2 regions of the Shinella sp. JR1-6 genome follow, and region 1 is predicted to be linked to the other one. Evidence: predicted binding sites of a transcription regulator. Region 1 holds the regulator's gene; the other holds the start of a gene.
What was found. The regulator LexA, encoded in region 1, represses DNA repair genes until DNA is damaged. The targets are predictions, from matches to a motif close to TGTTCNNNNTGTGTTCNG.
Positions count from the first base shown of each region.

Region 2: dnaE (DNA polymerase III subunit alpha) is a predicted target of LexA. The motif match lies at 5,658-5,675, and genes of this name have one in related genera.

Region 1 is NZ_SHMI01000005.1:166,719-174,444, reverse strand. Features, by position in the region: gene EXZ48_RS10755 (AAA family ATPase) at 1-194, opposite strand, end outside; gene EXZ48_RS10750 (hypothetical protein) at 181-1,095, opposite strand; gene EXZ48_RS10745 (helix-turn-helix domain-containing protein) at 1,153-2,214, opposite strand; gene EXZ48_RS10740 (helix-turn-helix domain-containing protein) at 2,527-3,102, shown strand; gene lexA (transcriptional repressor LexA) at 3,430-4,155, shown strand; gene EXZ48_RS10730 (ComEC/Rec2 family competence protein) at 4,149-6,605, opposite strand; gene gltA (citrate synthase) at 6,914-7,726, shown strand, end outside.
Region 2 is NZ_SHMI01000003.1:457,237-464,962, reverse strand. Features, by position in the region: gene EXZ48_RS07480 (DUF4375 domain-containing protein) at 1-1,124, shown strand, start outside; gene EXZ48_RS07475 (Type 1 glutamine amidotransferase-like domain-containing protein) at 1,202-1,900, opposite strand; gene dnaE (DNA polymerase III subunit alpha) at 1,921-5,418, opposite strand; gene EXZ48_RS07465 (hypothetical protein) at 5,757-6,335, shown strand; gene EXZ48_RS07460 (ABC transporter ATP-binding protein) at 6,357-7,043, opposite strand; gene EXZ48_RS07455 (lipoprotein-releasing ABC transporter permease subunit) at 7,053-7,726, opposite strand, start outside.

The DNA.
Region 1 (7,726 bases):
GCAAGGCAGTAGACTCCGCCGAGTTCCTTCGCCAGATAATAGAGAGCAGTTGTTTTGCCATGACCGGGATCGCTTACAACTTGCACCGGCTCTCCGAAATTCATGGTGTAATCTAGCCCGTCGCGAATGCGCTTAACGGCGCTGATCTCCACGAAGTACTCCCTCGCCGGCACATATGGCTTAATGAGTTCCATCGTACTTCCTTTGATTGTGAGCGGCGGCGGCGCGAACAAGCAGCGACCGGGCCTCATCCATTTCCCGCTGTTTCTCTTCCAATTGCTGGCGGGTCTTTTTCGCAGAACGTACAGGAACGATGGCGTGGCTGCCGCCGCCGTCCAGATCGACCGAGATCACCCCGGCTGGCGCGTTTGGAACGATTTGCGCTGCCCCCTCGCCGATCTCGATCAACTTGCCGAGAACGTCGATTTCAGGCACGGAACGCTGCATCTTGCGGAGCGCCTGCTTACGGTTTTTATCGCGCGCCGCGCTGGTCTGTGCACCGCGAGGATCATCATAGAGGAATTCGCAATCCGGCGTGGCCCATCCGATGCGCTCGCCCTGGACGGTTTCCACCAGCAACTCATTGAAGCCGTGATAGGCAGGGACGCGGACGATGACAGTGGTTTCAAAGCACCTGTCGAGTTCCGGTCCGGTCCACAACCGCCCGCCGAGGCTGAAGGCGTGCTTTTCCAGCTTGCGGCGCTCCGGCTTGGCGAAGGCCATGTAGAACTGGCTGTCGTCTATCAGCGTGGAAGCCCATCCGGCCTTCACATGCCCCTCGAAAGCCTGCGACGGCGACTTGCCGGCAAGCGCGCCTCCCTGAGGCAATGCCTCGTAGGTCTTCAGAAGCTGGAAAACCAGTTTGCAGAATTCGTCAAAGCCGTTCTCGTATGGAGGCATCGGCTTGCCGAGTTCCCGGCGCTTCGGGTTCATGCGGTTGTCGTCGATCCAGCCGGGAATATGTCGAAAATATTGCTGGTTCATCTGGCGGAAGAAGCCTTCAACCACCTTAGCGGATGCGTTATAGGCCCTCGCCCGGATGACACGGTTACGATCCTCTGCCGTGTAAGGCGTGATGCTGCAATTCAGCTTCAAGGCGTCCTCAAGGTAGTCGGCAAAACGGTATTCGGAGCCATTGTCGCAATAGAGCTTCTACGGCATGCCGAAGGCCGGATGCTGGCACATACGCTTGAATGCCTCGATCACATCGACGTTGCGCACGCCGCCGCGCTCGTTGAGAAAGACGAGTTCCCCGAAAACACGGTTCGTCGCCACATCGTGGAAGGCCAGAAACTTAGGGCTCGCGACCGTGCCGTTATTCCGGCGCACCATCACATTGATATGGTGCACGTCCATCACCACAATCTCCATGGGCTGGCGACCAGCTATCGTGCGACGGATGCGTGGCTTGTTGTCCTCGCTGGCTTTCCGGTCGAAGTTATGCCGATAGACGGCCTTAAACCGGGCTTCGGCCGACACGATGCTGTCGGGGATATTAAACAGCTTCGTGGCCTCGGTCTCATCGGTGACGACATAACCATATGCAGCGGTGAGGCGGCGCAGCTCGGCAGAAGCCATGAACCGGATCAGCTTGCGCGTGGTGCCTTTGACGATCAGCCCGCGAATGAACTGGACGATATCCTCGGCAATGGTTTCCTTGGCGATATCGTCAAAGGGAACCGTCTGCATCCACGCCCGGTTGATTAGGGCTTTCTTTTCGCCCTTGTCGCTCCGGACTTTCTGCGCAAGGCCCTGAAATCCCTCTGTTTCGAAAATCTTGATCCACTCATATAGGGTGGATTGGGTGAGCTTGCGTTTATGGCCGGTCCAGTCGAGCCGATAGGTACCGTGCAGCTTCTCGATTTCGGCCTTGCGTTCCGGGCTCCGGTACGGATGCTCCAGCGCCGGCGCGATGATGTCGTGTTTCCACGCGCGTTCCAGCCGAGCCATATCGTCACCGAGGCGGAAGCTTAAAACCGCTTTATCGGCTATTTGAAGGGTCTTTAAATGCTCTTGAAGATGGGGCGGAAGGCTGGAAACCCGTACCTGATACTGGATGCCGGAGCGACCGCCACGGCCGTGGAAGGTGCGGACTTCAAGGGCGTCGCCCCGCCATACCTGACCGCTTCTTGCCAATGAAAGTGCGCGGCGCGCTTTACGAAATGATATTCCTGCCACTTGGGCAAAGTCGTCTGCCGTAAGCCAGTTCGACATTTAGGCCGCCCGTCGTTCGATAGCTTTCAAGATCGTCTCCACGAGACGTTTGGCGTTCTCGCTACAAATGTCGCCGCTTAGTGACTGTTCAGCGGTCCTGCGAACAACGCCATTGGCTTTGCACCATGCATTGAAGGAGGAACCTTGAAGGATGAACTCTACGCGAACGTAGACCAGAAGCTCCTTCGAAGGAGTTTTGGATTTGGCTTTCATTTCAAGGCACACCTTGATAAAACTGCATTATGCAGACCGCATGTCCGCACAATGCAGATGTCATGCGGCTCCGTCCGCATTTTGTAGACGAGGGTGCCTGTGAGCGATGCGACAACGTTAAATGTGCCAGAGATTTTGGATCGGATGAAAGCGGCGTGTGGCATAAACACGGATGCCAATCTCGCTACTCATCTTGGAGTTTCAAACAAAACAGTTTCCTCATGGCGATCCAGAAATTCCTTGCCAATCGAGGCAGTCCTCCAGCTAACTGTAGAGACTGGCCGCAAGATCGATTTCTTTCTCTTCGGTGAAGATCGCACGCCTCTGTCGGGCGAAGATTTTGTTCAGCTTTTTAAGTTTGAAGATTTAACAATCAGAGATTTTGAGATCGCCGGAGAGGCCATAATCGCTGAATTGCTCGGTCAATTTGCGGCCGAGGAATTGGCGTTCATGAGCGAGAGCGAGGTAACCGAGGCTGGGAAAAGCTTAGGGGCGGCAATTCTGCGTACCCTTGCATTGGTTCGACATGAGCGGCGGTCGCTTCTTGACAGTGGTAAGATGGATGAAGCCGCATTCGATGAGTATGGTCGAAAGAGTTTCCGCAGTGATTTACCTCATTTCATAAGAGCAATTGAAAACCGGACGGAGCGCCGCAAAAAGCAGGGTCCGCAATAGGGTCCGCAATCCCACGTGGGGTGATCGGCCATGAAGGTTAAGGGCCGCAATAATCGTTGTATTTTCAATTAGTTATTATATCCGCTGGAATGGCCGTGTTTGGGGTTACCAATTGGCGCATTGGGAACCCCCACTTTCGCGGCAAAAGCCCTTTAAAAACAAGGCAGCGCCTGTTTTTGAATTCCAGATTATCTATGCGCGCTATTCCGGATTAGCTCGCGCGCCTCCACCAGTACTATTATTGTTTCAGCAGCCCCTTGCAGAACACATATGGAACAGATAGTGTCTGTTCTGGATTTGTTTCACTCGATTCTCGGTGGAGGAGCCATGCTCACGCGGAAACAACAGGAACTTCTCCTGTTCATTCATGAACGGATGAAGGAGTCCGGTATTCCTCCCTCCTTCGACGAGATGAAGGACGCGCTGGATCTCGCGTCGAAATCGGGCATCCACCGCCTCATCACGGCGCTGGAGGAACGCGGCTTCATCCGGCGCCTGCCGAACCGGGCCCGCGCGCTCGAGGTGATAAAGCTTCCCGAAGCCTATGCCCAGAGCCTGCAGCCGCGCCGCGGCTTTTCACCTGCCGTCATCGAGGGCAGTCGCGGCAAGCAGCCCCCCGCTCCCGTCGCCGCCCCGCCGCGGCGCACGCCCGTGGCCGAGGTTTCCTCATCCGTCTCCGTTCCTGTCATGGGCCGCATCGCTGCCGGCGTGCCGATCTCCGCCATCCAGAACAACACCCATGACATCACCGTTCCAGCCGAGATGATCGGCAACGGCGATCACTATGCGCTGGAGGTCAAGGGCGATTCGATGATCGAGGCCGGCATTCTCGATGGCGACACGGTGATCATCCGCACGGCGAGCAGCGCCAATCCCGGCGAAATCATCGTGGCGCTTGTCGACGACGAGGAAGCCACGCTGAAGCGCTTCCGCCGCAAGGGCGCGTCGATCGCGCTCGAAGCGGCAAACCCCGCCTACGAGACCCGCATCTTCGGGCCGGACCGGGTAAAAATCCAGGGCAAGCTGGTTGGCCTCATTCGCCGCTATCACTGATCGCCCTGCGGATCGAAACTGCCTGTGCGCCAGTCGTAGCTGCGGTGGCGGGCCCAGGGCCGGTCGAGACTTTCCACGGCTGGTGTGACCTGCGCAGCTGAAAAGATGTTGGATAGGCCTTCGGCGTCCGGGTGGATTTCGAGGGCGCCGGTTCGCCTCAGGTGACGCGCCGTCACCAGGCGCGCACCCGAGCGGCAAGCCTCGAGCCGCAGGGCCAGGGACACGACGACGAGGTCGGCAGCGTCGCAGGCCGTGCCCAGGAAGGCGACGTCGTCGAGGGTCACGATCCGCCAGCCGCTTGGCGAGACGGCGGCACAGAAGGCCTTTGCCTCGCAGACGAAGCCATTGCCGGCCCGGGCCTCCGCGAGCGCGGACGCCATGGCGTCCCTCGCCTTCTGCCGGTCGGCCGTGCGCCGGGGCTTGTTTCGGCTTTCTGCAGCACCCGTGGTGCTGACGGCTTCTTCAAGGGTCAAGCCGGCGCTTCTGCGGATCTCCGGTTTTACAAGTTCGCCGAGCCGAAGGGCGCGCCGCCACTGCGAATAGATGAAGTCTGGCGGTCTTGCCCGGTTTGTGGCGACGGTTTCGCCGCGAAGGATGGCAACGAGGCGGCCATCCTCGGACACCAGCGCTTCCGGCGTGGCACCTCCAGCCGGAAAGCAGGCGATGGCGAGGCCGATCCCGACAAGCAGCGTTCCCGCATGGCGCAGCCGCGTGCGCAGGATGCAGACAAGCCCGCCACCAAGGCCGATCAGCAGGAACGCAATCGAGGGAATGCGGCCGGTGACGATCTCGCCCTTCCAGCTCGCAACCCATGTCGACAGCGCGATCATCCACTCGATGCCCTTGCCCATGATCGCGAAGGGCACGCCATCGAGGCCGAAAGGCATGAGCAGTACGGCGATGAGGCCGAAGGGCATGACGATCGCGCTGATGACAGGCATGGCGAGCAAGTTGCCGGCAAGTCCATAGGCCGGGATGCGATGGAAATGGCCGATGGAATAGATCAGGGTCGAGAACCCGCCGATCAGCGAGGACAGGAGCAGCCCGCCGAAGAAGCGCCCCAGCGCACCACCGAACAGTTTCAGGCGCCCTCCCTCGCCCTCGCGGCGGACAGGACGTTCCCGCCAGGCCGCATAGCCGGCGACGAGCCCGAGCGTTGCGGCATAGGACATCTGGAAGCCCGGATTGGTGACGGCCGACGGTGTCACGGCAAGGATGACGATGGCCGAGAGTGCCACGTTGCGCAGGCTGATCGCCGCACGGCCGAACAGCACCGCCACCAGCATGATGCAGATCATGATCCACGAGCGCACGGCGGAGATCGCACCGCCCGAAACGAGGATATAGAGCGTCACCATGACGAGCGCGCCGGCGGCGGCAATCTTCTTGGCGGGATAGCGTTCGGAAAAGCCCGGGATCAGTGCCATCAGAACGCGGGCGCCGACGAGGAAAGTGCCAGCGGCGAGCACCATGTTGAGCCCGGAAATGGCCAGCACATGGGCAAGCCCCGCCTCTCGCAATGCCTCCACCGTTTCCGGGCTGATCGCCCGCTGCTCCGCCGTCACCAGGGCCGCGGCGATCGCGCCGGCATCGCCGCCAATCCGCCCGCGGATATGCTCGGTGAGGTTGTTGCGCCAGGTCGCGACCGTCTGTCGAATCCGACCCTCGACGCCCGGCTCGGCCACTGCAACCGCACGCGGGGCCTGATAGAAGTAGCCGACCGCGCCGGTGCCGGCGAAATAGGCGTCGAAGGCGAAGTCGTTGAGGCCGGAAAGCGCCGGGCCAGAGGGCGGCCCGAGCCGTGCCCGTCCGGTTATCCCACCGCCGATCGGGATCGGCGCATGCCGACTGCGGGCGAGGAGCGTCACCACGCCGGGCGGGCGTTTGAGCACCGGGTCGCGTGTCGTATCGAGCGCGATGCGGTAGCGGATCGCACCCCGTTCGTCACTCTCGCGCGCCAGCACCCGCCCGCTGACATCGGTGGTAACGGGCGCATCAAGCACGACCGTATCGAGCCGCGCGCTTTCGAGCGCCGCCAGCAGCATGCCGACCGGAACGAAGAGTATCGCCCCGGCGGCGAGCGCAGTCCAATCCTCCCGATGTCTGAAGCGCCAGGCGGGCCAGAACGCGAAGGCAGCGAAAAGCAGCAGTGCTGGAAGCGATGGATCAGTAACGGCGGAAAACCACAGGGCCGCTCCAGCACCAAGGAAGACCGGCACGAACAGGAAGAAATGGCCATGTGCCCGTTCCTGCGCGAAGGCGGCGCGCCACGTCTGCGGCGTCTCGGAAGCACTCCTCAAGCGCCCCGCCGCTGTCAGAAGCACCACGACCCTGCCCCTGCGGGCCGGCGGATCGCGTGCCGGGACCGGCAGAGGAGCATCGTCAGGCGCCGCCCGCCAGGCATGCGCCTCGGGCACCTCCCGCCGTTCTGCGACCTTGCCCTTCTCCATGATCCCGGCCCCACCCGTTCACACCGCCATTGTGCAACCGAATGATGGAAACTTCAATCAGCAGTGGCCGTCACAAGTGCTAAGCAAGACAGAAAGGATGCCACCTCCGCATTTCGCGAAACACGCGTAAAAGTTGCTTGAAACTTGCTGGAAAGGGTAGATATTGCGTTGCCGGAAAGCCTATTTTCGCAATGCACAATTTGCCTTTCGTCTCGCTTGGCAGGCAGGTGCAAATGGGCTAGCAAAACGAGCATGTTCATGGTTCCGGCACAACTTCGTGCCGCCATTGGAAACAACGGAGGATCGTTATGACAGGAACAAGCGCGGGTGTATCGGTCGGTGGCAAAGCGGTTGAGCTGCCGACGCGATCCGGTACGATCGGCCCCGATGTGATCGACATCGGCACGCTGTACAAGAACACCGGCACCTTCACCTACGATCCCGGCTTCACCTCCACCGCATCCTGCGAATCGAAGATCACCTATATCGACGGCGACGAAGGCGTTCTGCTGCATCGCGGCTATCCGATCGAACAGTTGGCCGAACACGGCGATTTCCTTGAAGTCTGCTACCTTCTGCTGTACGGCGAACTGCCGACCAAGTCCCAGAAGGACGATTTCGATTACCGCGTCACGCACCACACCATGGTGCACGAGCAGATGAGCCGATTCTTCACCGGCTTCCGTCGCGACGCCCACCCGATGGCCGTCATGTGCGGCTGTGTCGGCGCGCTCTCGGCCTTCTATCACGACTCGACCGACATCACCGATCCGCACCAGCGCATGGTCGCCTCGCTGCGCATGATCGCCAAAATGCCGACGATCGCCGCGATGGCCTACAAGTACCACATCGGCCAGCCCTTCGTTTACCCGAAGAACGACCTCGACTACGCCTCGAACTTCCTGCGCATGTGTTTTGCCGTGCCCTGCGAAGACTATGTGGTCAACCCGGTGCTCTCGCGCGCCATGGACCGCATTTTCATCCTGCATGCCGACCACGAGCAGAACGCCTCCACCTCGACGGTTCGTCTCGCCGGTTCCTCCGGCGCCAACCCGTTCGCCTGCATCGCGGCCGGCATCGCCTGCCTCTGGGGCCCGGCCCATGGCGGCGCCAACGAAGCC
Region 2 (7,726 bases), on a different contig from region 1:
CCCCTGTCGTCCCGATCCCTCATGCGCTTGCCAAGGATAGTCCCGGCAACGCGTCCGAGCTCGTTGCGATCGTCGTCGATTTCGTCAACCATCTCTTTTCGGCAGGCCTTTACCGCGCCGACGAGGTGCCGCATCGGCTGATCCAGCTCTACCACGCCGATTTCTACATCGCGCAGGTGCTGAACGGCGGGCACAGCCAGTTCGTTCACAATTGCGGAACACGAAGGCAGGCCATTCTTGCCAACGCCATGGCAGGGTTGTCCGCCATGGGCGCGCCCCACCATGCCGCACTGCTGGGTGAGCTCGGCCTCTGGATTGCCGCCAACCCAGACCAGGCGGATGCGCAGACCGGCTTTTCCGGCGGCCGGGACGGCGCGCTCGATGCGCTGGACAAGCGTTTCGAGGAGGCAGAACGCCTCAGGCCGGCAACGGACCAGGCGGCTGCCTGGATCAAGGCATGGCCCGACATCCGCTATCTCGATCCTGCCGGTTTCGAAGCGGCCTGGGAACAAGGTGCCCTTTCCAATCCCCGGCGTGCGCTCCGGCTGTCGAAAGCCCGCATCGAAGCCTTCCGGCAATCTCTTTCCGACCCTCTGCTCCTCGCTTTGGGGCTCGCGGCCGATGCGGCGGACGAGACCCTGATTGATCCGGGAACCACAGAGGTGATCGACATCGGCGGCCGCCGCGAAGAGGTCCGGCTCGTCCAGACGAGCTTCGGACTGCGTGGCGCAGCCTGCGCCGGCGGCTGTGTCCGCCTCTACGCCTTGCAGCTCGGCGAACGGGACGTGACCTGGACGGCCGTCTCCCTGATCGGCATCGCGGAGCGGACGGACGTCGACGCCATCACGGCCTTCGTCAGACACGAACCTGTCGCCGCAGCGGCCGACCTCCTGCTCCGCCGCGCCCGGCCCGCCGCAACCCATTGCGCGATCCAGCCCGCTGCGATGGCCGACGGCATTCCCCACCCGATTTTCCGGATCTCGATTGCCGACGACATGCTGATGCTGACAAAGGCAGGCTCGGGCTACGTCCTGGCGGGGCGCGCGCCGGGCGACACCCATGGCCCCGTCTCCTTCGCGCAAATCGCGGTGCACGAACGGGAAATCGACGGCCACGCAGGCTGAAAGGCCCCTCTTCACCGCTGCCGTCTTGAGACATGCCAGGCGACGAACATCACCGGCAGAATATCCCACGCCGCCGCCTAAGCGCTGCGTGCTGCGATTTCCTCCAGGGAAACCGTGCCGCGGGCCTCGGTGACCGCACCATCGACGATCCAGATGGCCTTGCCGAAACAGGCGACCCTGCCCTCATGCACGACCGCGCCGTCCCCATCATTGCAGGCAAGAATGGGACGCCGCGTGTGCCTGCTGTAACGAAGGAGCGCGGGGAGATAGGCCGCGTCGTCATCGAGATGCGGGAAGAATTCCAGCGGCATCAGATTGAGGGCTTCGCCCTCCACATCCTCCGGCCGTTCCCCAAGGAAGAGCGCGTCGGTCGCGATCGTCGGCGCCATGAGAATGGCGCCGGCGCTGACACCGATCAGGACACCGCCGCCTCGTGCCCAGTCCCGCAGGGGCGCGAGCAGCGCACTGCGCTTCAGCCGCATCAGGAAATCGCCGGTATGCCCGCCGGAAAGGTGAATGGCATCGCAGGCGAAGAGCCGGGCGACGTCCATGGCATCCCGGGTGAGGTCCAGGTCGTGATAGAGACAGAGATCAAGGCCAAGCCGCGCGTAATAGGCCCTGCCCGCCTGAAAAAACGTACGCTCCGGATCCGGGCCCGACGCAACGTAACCGACCCGGGCGCCGCCGCGCCGCTCACGAAGGAGGCCCAAGAGACAGGCATCGATCTCCGCGCCCTCGCCCGCGGTCTGGTCGCTGTAGAGGACGAGGTTGACCAAGACACTCCGTCTCCCGTGCCTCAGACCAGTTCCACGTCCAGCACACCCGGCGTCGAGCGCATGGCGGCGGCGATTTCCGAGGAAATGCGGAAGCGTTCATTGAGCTCCACCTCGATTTCCCGCTGGCCGTTGTCCTTGATCACGATGAAGGAGACGAGGCCGTCGCCCTTCGTGTTGAGATGGGCGGCGATGGAGCGAAGCGGGCCGCTGTCGCGCACGTAGACGCGCAGCGCCTTCTGCGTCTGCAGCGATTCTTCCTCCAGCGAGCGCAGCGTCTGGATGCGCAGGCCGATGCCTTCCGGCCGCTCTTCCGCCTGCACGGTCAGGACCAGCGACTTGCCGGGCTCCAGCAAGTCGCGGTACTGGTTCAGCATTTCGGAGAACAGCACTGCCTCGAACTGGCCGGACGAATCGGAAAAGGCGACGATGCCCATCTTGTTGCCGGTGCGCGTCTTGCGCTCCTGCTTGGAGGTCACCGTGCCGGCGAGGCGACCGGCGGTCGCGCCGCGCTTCACCGCCGCGGCGAAGTCACCGAAGGTCTGCACGCGCATCTTGGAGAGGATCGGCGCATAGGTGTCGAGCGGGTGGGCCGACAGGTAGAAGCCGAGCACCTGAAATTCGCGGTGCAGTTTTTCCGAGGCGAGCCAGGGCGTGTAGGACGGAAGCGTGATGACCTCCGGCCCCGTTGCCGCGCCCATGCCGAAGATATCGCCCTGCCCGCTCGTCTTGTTTTCCTGCGCGCGCTGGGCGGCGCCGAGAAGCCTGTCGAGGCCGGCGATCATCGCCGCGCGATCATGGCCGAAACAATCGAAGGCGCCGGCGACGATCAGGCTTTCGAAGACCCGGCGGTTGACGAACTTGGGGTCGATGCGCACGCAAAAATCTTCCAGACTCTTGAACGGCGCCGTACCGCGCACATCGACGATATGCTGCACCGCGGCCCCGCCGACGCCCTTGATGGCGGCAAGCGCATAGTAGATGCGGTTTTCCCCGGTCTCGAAATGAGGGAACGAGGTCTGCACCGAGGGCGGGATGACCTCGATACCGAGCCGGCCGGCATCCTGCCGGAAATCGTTCAGCTTGTCCGTGTTGGACATATCGTAGGTCATCGACGCGGCGAGGAACTCGACCGGGTAATGCGCCTTGAGATAGGCCGTCTGGTAAGAGACGATGGCATAGGCGGCGGCGTGCGACTTGTTGAAGCCATAGTTCGCGAACTTGGCGAGCAGGTCGAAGATGAGATCCGACTGCGGCTTCGACACGCCGTTCTTGACGGCGCCATCGACGAAGCGGGCGCGCTGCTTGTCCATTTCCTCCTTGATCTTCTTGCCCATGGCGCGGCGCAGTAGATCGGCTTCGCCGAGCGAATAGCCAGACAGGACCTGGGCGATCTGCATCACCTGTTCCTGGTAGACGATAACGCCCTGCGTCTCCTTGAGGAGATGGTCGATCATCGGGTGGATCGATTCGATCTCCTCCTCGCCGTGCTTGCGGGCGTTGTAGACCGGGATGTTCTCCATCGGGCCCGGGCGATAGAGCGCCACCAGCGCGATGATGTCTTCGATGCAGTCGGGCCGCATGCCGATCAGCGCCTTGCGCATGCCCGCGCTTTCCACCTGGAACACGCCGACCGTCTCACCGCGCGACAGCATCTCGTAGGTCAGCTGGTCGTCGAGCGGCAGGCTTTCGAGCTTTACCTCGATTGCGCGCTTGCGGATGAAATCGACCGCCGTCTTCAGCACCGTCAGCGTCTTCAGGCCGAGGAAGTCGAACTTGACGAGGCCGGCCTGCTCGACCCATTTCATGTTGAACTGGGTGACCGGCATGTCGGAGCGCGGATCGCGGTACATCGGCACGAGCTGCGAGAGCGGACGGTCGCCGATCACGATACCGGCGGCGTGCGTCGACGCGTGGCGGTAGAGGCCCTCGATCTTCTGGGCGATGTCGAGCAGGCGCGCGACCACCGGCTCCTTCTCCGCCTCTTCCTGCAGTTTCGGCTCCTCTTCGATCGCCTTGTAGAGCGGCGTCGGGTTGGCCGGATTGTTCGGCACGAGCTTGCAGATCTTGTCGACTTGGCCATAGGGCATTTCGAGCACGCGGCCGACGTCGCGCAGCGCCGCGCGCGCCTGCAGCGACCCGAACGTGATGATCTGCGCCACCTGCTCGCGGCCGTATTTCTGCTGCACGTAGCGGATCACCTCTTCGCGGCGGTCCTGGCAGAAGTCGATGTCGAAGTCCGGCATCGAGACGCGTTCCGGATTGAGGAAGCGTTCGAAGAGCAGCGAGAAGCGCAGCGGATCGACGTCGGTGATCGTCAACGCATAGGCGACGAGCGAGCCCGCGCCCGATCCACGCCCCGGGCCGACGGGGATGTTGTGCTGCTTGGCCCATTTGATGAAGTCGGCAACGATCAGGAAGTAGCCGGGGAACTTCATGCGTTCGATGACGCTGAGCTCGAAGTCCAGCCGCTCGCGATAGTCCTGTTCCGTATAGCCCGGTGTCAGGCCGAGCAGTTCCATGCGGCTTTCCAGCCCCTCCACGGACTGGCGCCGCAGTTCCGCGGACTCCGCGCGCTCCGCCTCCTCCGGATCGTCCGTCGCGCCGGTGAAACGCGGCAGGATCGGCCCGCGTGTCTGCAGCACGAAGGAGCAGCGCCGGGCGATCTCGATCGTGTTCTCCAGCGCCTCCGGCAGGTCGGCGAAGAGCTTCGCCATGTCCTTGCGGCTCTTGAGATAATGGTCCGGTGACAGGCGGAAACGGTTGTCGTCCGACACCATCGCATTGTGCGCCACCGCCATCAGGGCGTCATGCGCATCGTAGTCGTCGGGGGCCGGGAAGAACGGCTCGTTGGTCGCGACCAGCGGCACGTCCTCCGCATAGGCGAGCTCGACCATGCGCCGTTCATGCTGCCTGTCAAAGCGGCCGTGCCGCTGCAATTCGATATAAAGCCGGTCGCTGAACACCTGCTTCAGCGCGTGAAGCCGCGCCCGTGCGACGACCGGCTGGCCGGCGAGGAAGGCCATGTCGACGGGGCCGCCGAGCGCACCGGAAAGCGCGATCAGTCCTTCCGCTCCCTCTTCCTGCAGCCAGCTATAGGCAATGCGGATCGCCTGGCTGCCTTCGCCGCCGAGATAGGCACGGCTGACAAGCGCGACGAGCCGGGCGTAGCCCGCATCCGTCGCCGCGAGAAGGACGATCGAAGGCAGCTTTGCAAGCTGGGCCTGCCCGCCGCGACGCTCGCCTTCCCCCTCGTCTTCCATGTCGATGGACAGCTGGCAGCCGATCAACGGCTGAATGCCGTCGCCGACTGCCTTCTGCGAGAATTCGAGCGCCGCGAACAGATTGTTCGTATCAGTGATCGCGATCGCCGGCTGCTGGTCGGACATCGCCTTGCCGATGATCTTCTTGATCGGCAGGGCGCCTTCGAGCAGCGAGAAGGCCGAATGGACGCGCAGATGCACGAATTCCGGCGTCTCTTCGATTGTCACGCCATCCGTCTTCTGCGCCGCGTCCGCCATGCCATCATCCTTCCGATCAGGAAGGGAAGCTTAAGCGGATTCGCACCCCTCCCGTCCAGACCGTTCTTGGCGTTGCACCCGCTTTCCACGCATGCAACACCGACCGGACGCGGACATACAGTCAGATGCCGAAGAGGATGACGGAGAAGCTGGCGACGAACATGGCCATGGAGGTGAATGCTGCAAGATCACGAAGAAAATCGGTCATTGTGGCTCCCTTTCCTTTTATGTTTTTATTTTGTTCTATTATTGTTCTCATGTCAACCCTTATCCACAGGCCCTCTGGACCGGCATTGCGCGGCACAATAAGGTCGCGTCGATCACATGGAGGAAATGAGATGAAGTCGTTGAGTGCCGCCCTTCTGCTGTCGCTTGCCCTGCCCCTTGCGGCCGAGGCCGCGGACTTTCCGGCCGAGCGCGTCGCAGCCATGGCGAGCGGCGACTGGAACAAGGACGGCGTGGCCGATCTTGTCCTCGTCGCAACGCCGGGCGACAACAGCGGCGAGGACAACGGGCTTTACGTCTATATCGCCAAGCCGGAAGAGAACCGCCTGACGCTCGCCCTCACGCTGCCCAACACCATCTGGGGAAACCTCGCCATGTATGGGCAGGAGCCGGAGCTCGCCGCGCTCGCCAACGGCTCGTTCACGCTGACGACGAAGAACGATTCGGTCGGCCGTGACCGCTGGCGGCAATCACTGACCATCGCCTACCGCAATTTCGATTTCATCGTCGCGGGCTATACGTTCTCGTCCTACGACACGCTCAATCCGGACGCCGGCAGCGAATGCGATCTCAACGTGCTGACCGGCAAGGGCAAGGCCCGCGGCCAGCCGATTGCCGGCAGGGCGCAGTTCGTGCTGCTCAAGGATTGGCAGGACGATGTCGGCCGCTCGATCTGCGGCCTCGACAACTGACAGGAAAAACCGGGACCGGCCTCAGGCGAGTTCGCGCACGAGGCCGTCCTCGATCGTCACGCGACGATCCATCAGGCCGGCAAGCTCGTGGTTGTGGGTCGCGATAAGCGCGGCAAGGCCGGACTGGCGGGCGAGCGCCTCCAGCGCCTCGAAGACATAACCCGCAGTCTCGGGGTCAAGATTGCCGGTCGGCTCGTCAGCCAGCAGAAGAAGCGGCGCATTGGCGACGGCGCGCGCGATGGCGACGCGCTGCTGCTCCCCGCCGGAAAGTTCCGAGGGGCGATGGTCTGCGCGATGGCCGATGCGCATGTAGTCGAGCAGCTGGGCGGCGCGCTCGCGCGCCTCCGCCTTGGTGAGGCCGGAGATGAGCTGCGGCATCATGATGTTTTCCAGCGCGCTGAATTCCGGCAGCAGGTGATGGAACTGGTAGACGAAGCCGATCTCGCTGCGGCGAATTGCCGTGCGCTGGTCATCGGCGAGCGTCGCGCAGGAATGGCCGTTGACGAAGACATCGCCGGCATCCGGCTTCTCGAGAAGGCCGGCGACATGCAGCAGGGTCGACTTGCCGGTGCCGGACGGGGCGACGAGCGCAACGGTCTCGCCGCTCTTCAGCGTGAAATCGGCTCCCTTCAGGATCGACAGCAGGGTCTCGCCCTGGCCGTAGTGCCGTTCGATGCCCTTCAGTTCCAGAGCGACGCGCGCATTCATGCGTTTATCCTATTCGTACCGCAGGGCCTGGACGGGATCGAGCTTGGAGGCACGCCAGGCAGGGAAGATCGTCGCGAGGAAGGAGAGCGCCAGCGCCATGACGATGACCGAGACCGTCTCGCCGGCATTCATGTCCGCCGGAAGCTGGCTGAGGAAATAGAGCTCCGGATTGAACAGCGTCGTGCCCGAGAGCCACGAGAAGAACTGCCGGATCGATTCGACATTGAGGCAGACGACAACCCCGAGCAGCACGCCCGCAAAAGTGCCGACCGTGCCGATCGCCGCGCCCGTCATGAAGAAGATGCGCATGATCGAGCCTGACGTCGCCCCCATGGTGCGCAGGATCGCAATGTCGCTGCCCTTGTCCTTCACCAGCATGATGAGGCCGGAGATGATGTTGAGCGCGGCCACGAGCACGATCAGCGTGAGGATCATGAACATGACGTTGCGCTCGACCTGCAGGGCCGAGAAGAAGGTGCGGTTGCGCTGGCGCCAATCGGTGATGAAGATCTGGCGTTCGGCGGCGGCCTCGATCGGCTGGCGCAGGTCGTCGACATCGTCGGGGTTGGCGACGAACAGTTCGATCGACTGCACGATGCCTTCGGCATTGAAATAGAGCTGTGCTTCTTCGAGCGGCATATAGATGATCGACGCGTCGTATTCCGACATGCCGATCTCGAAGA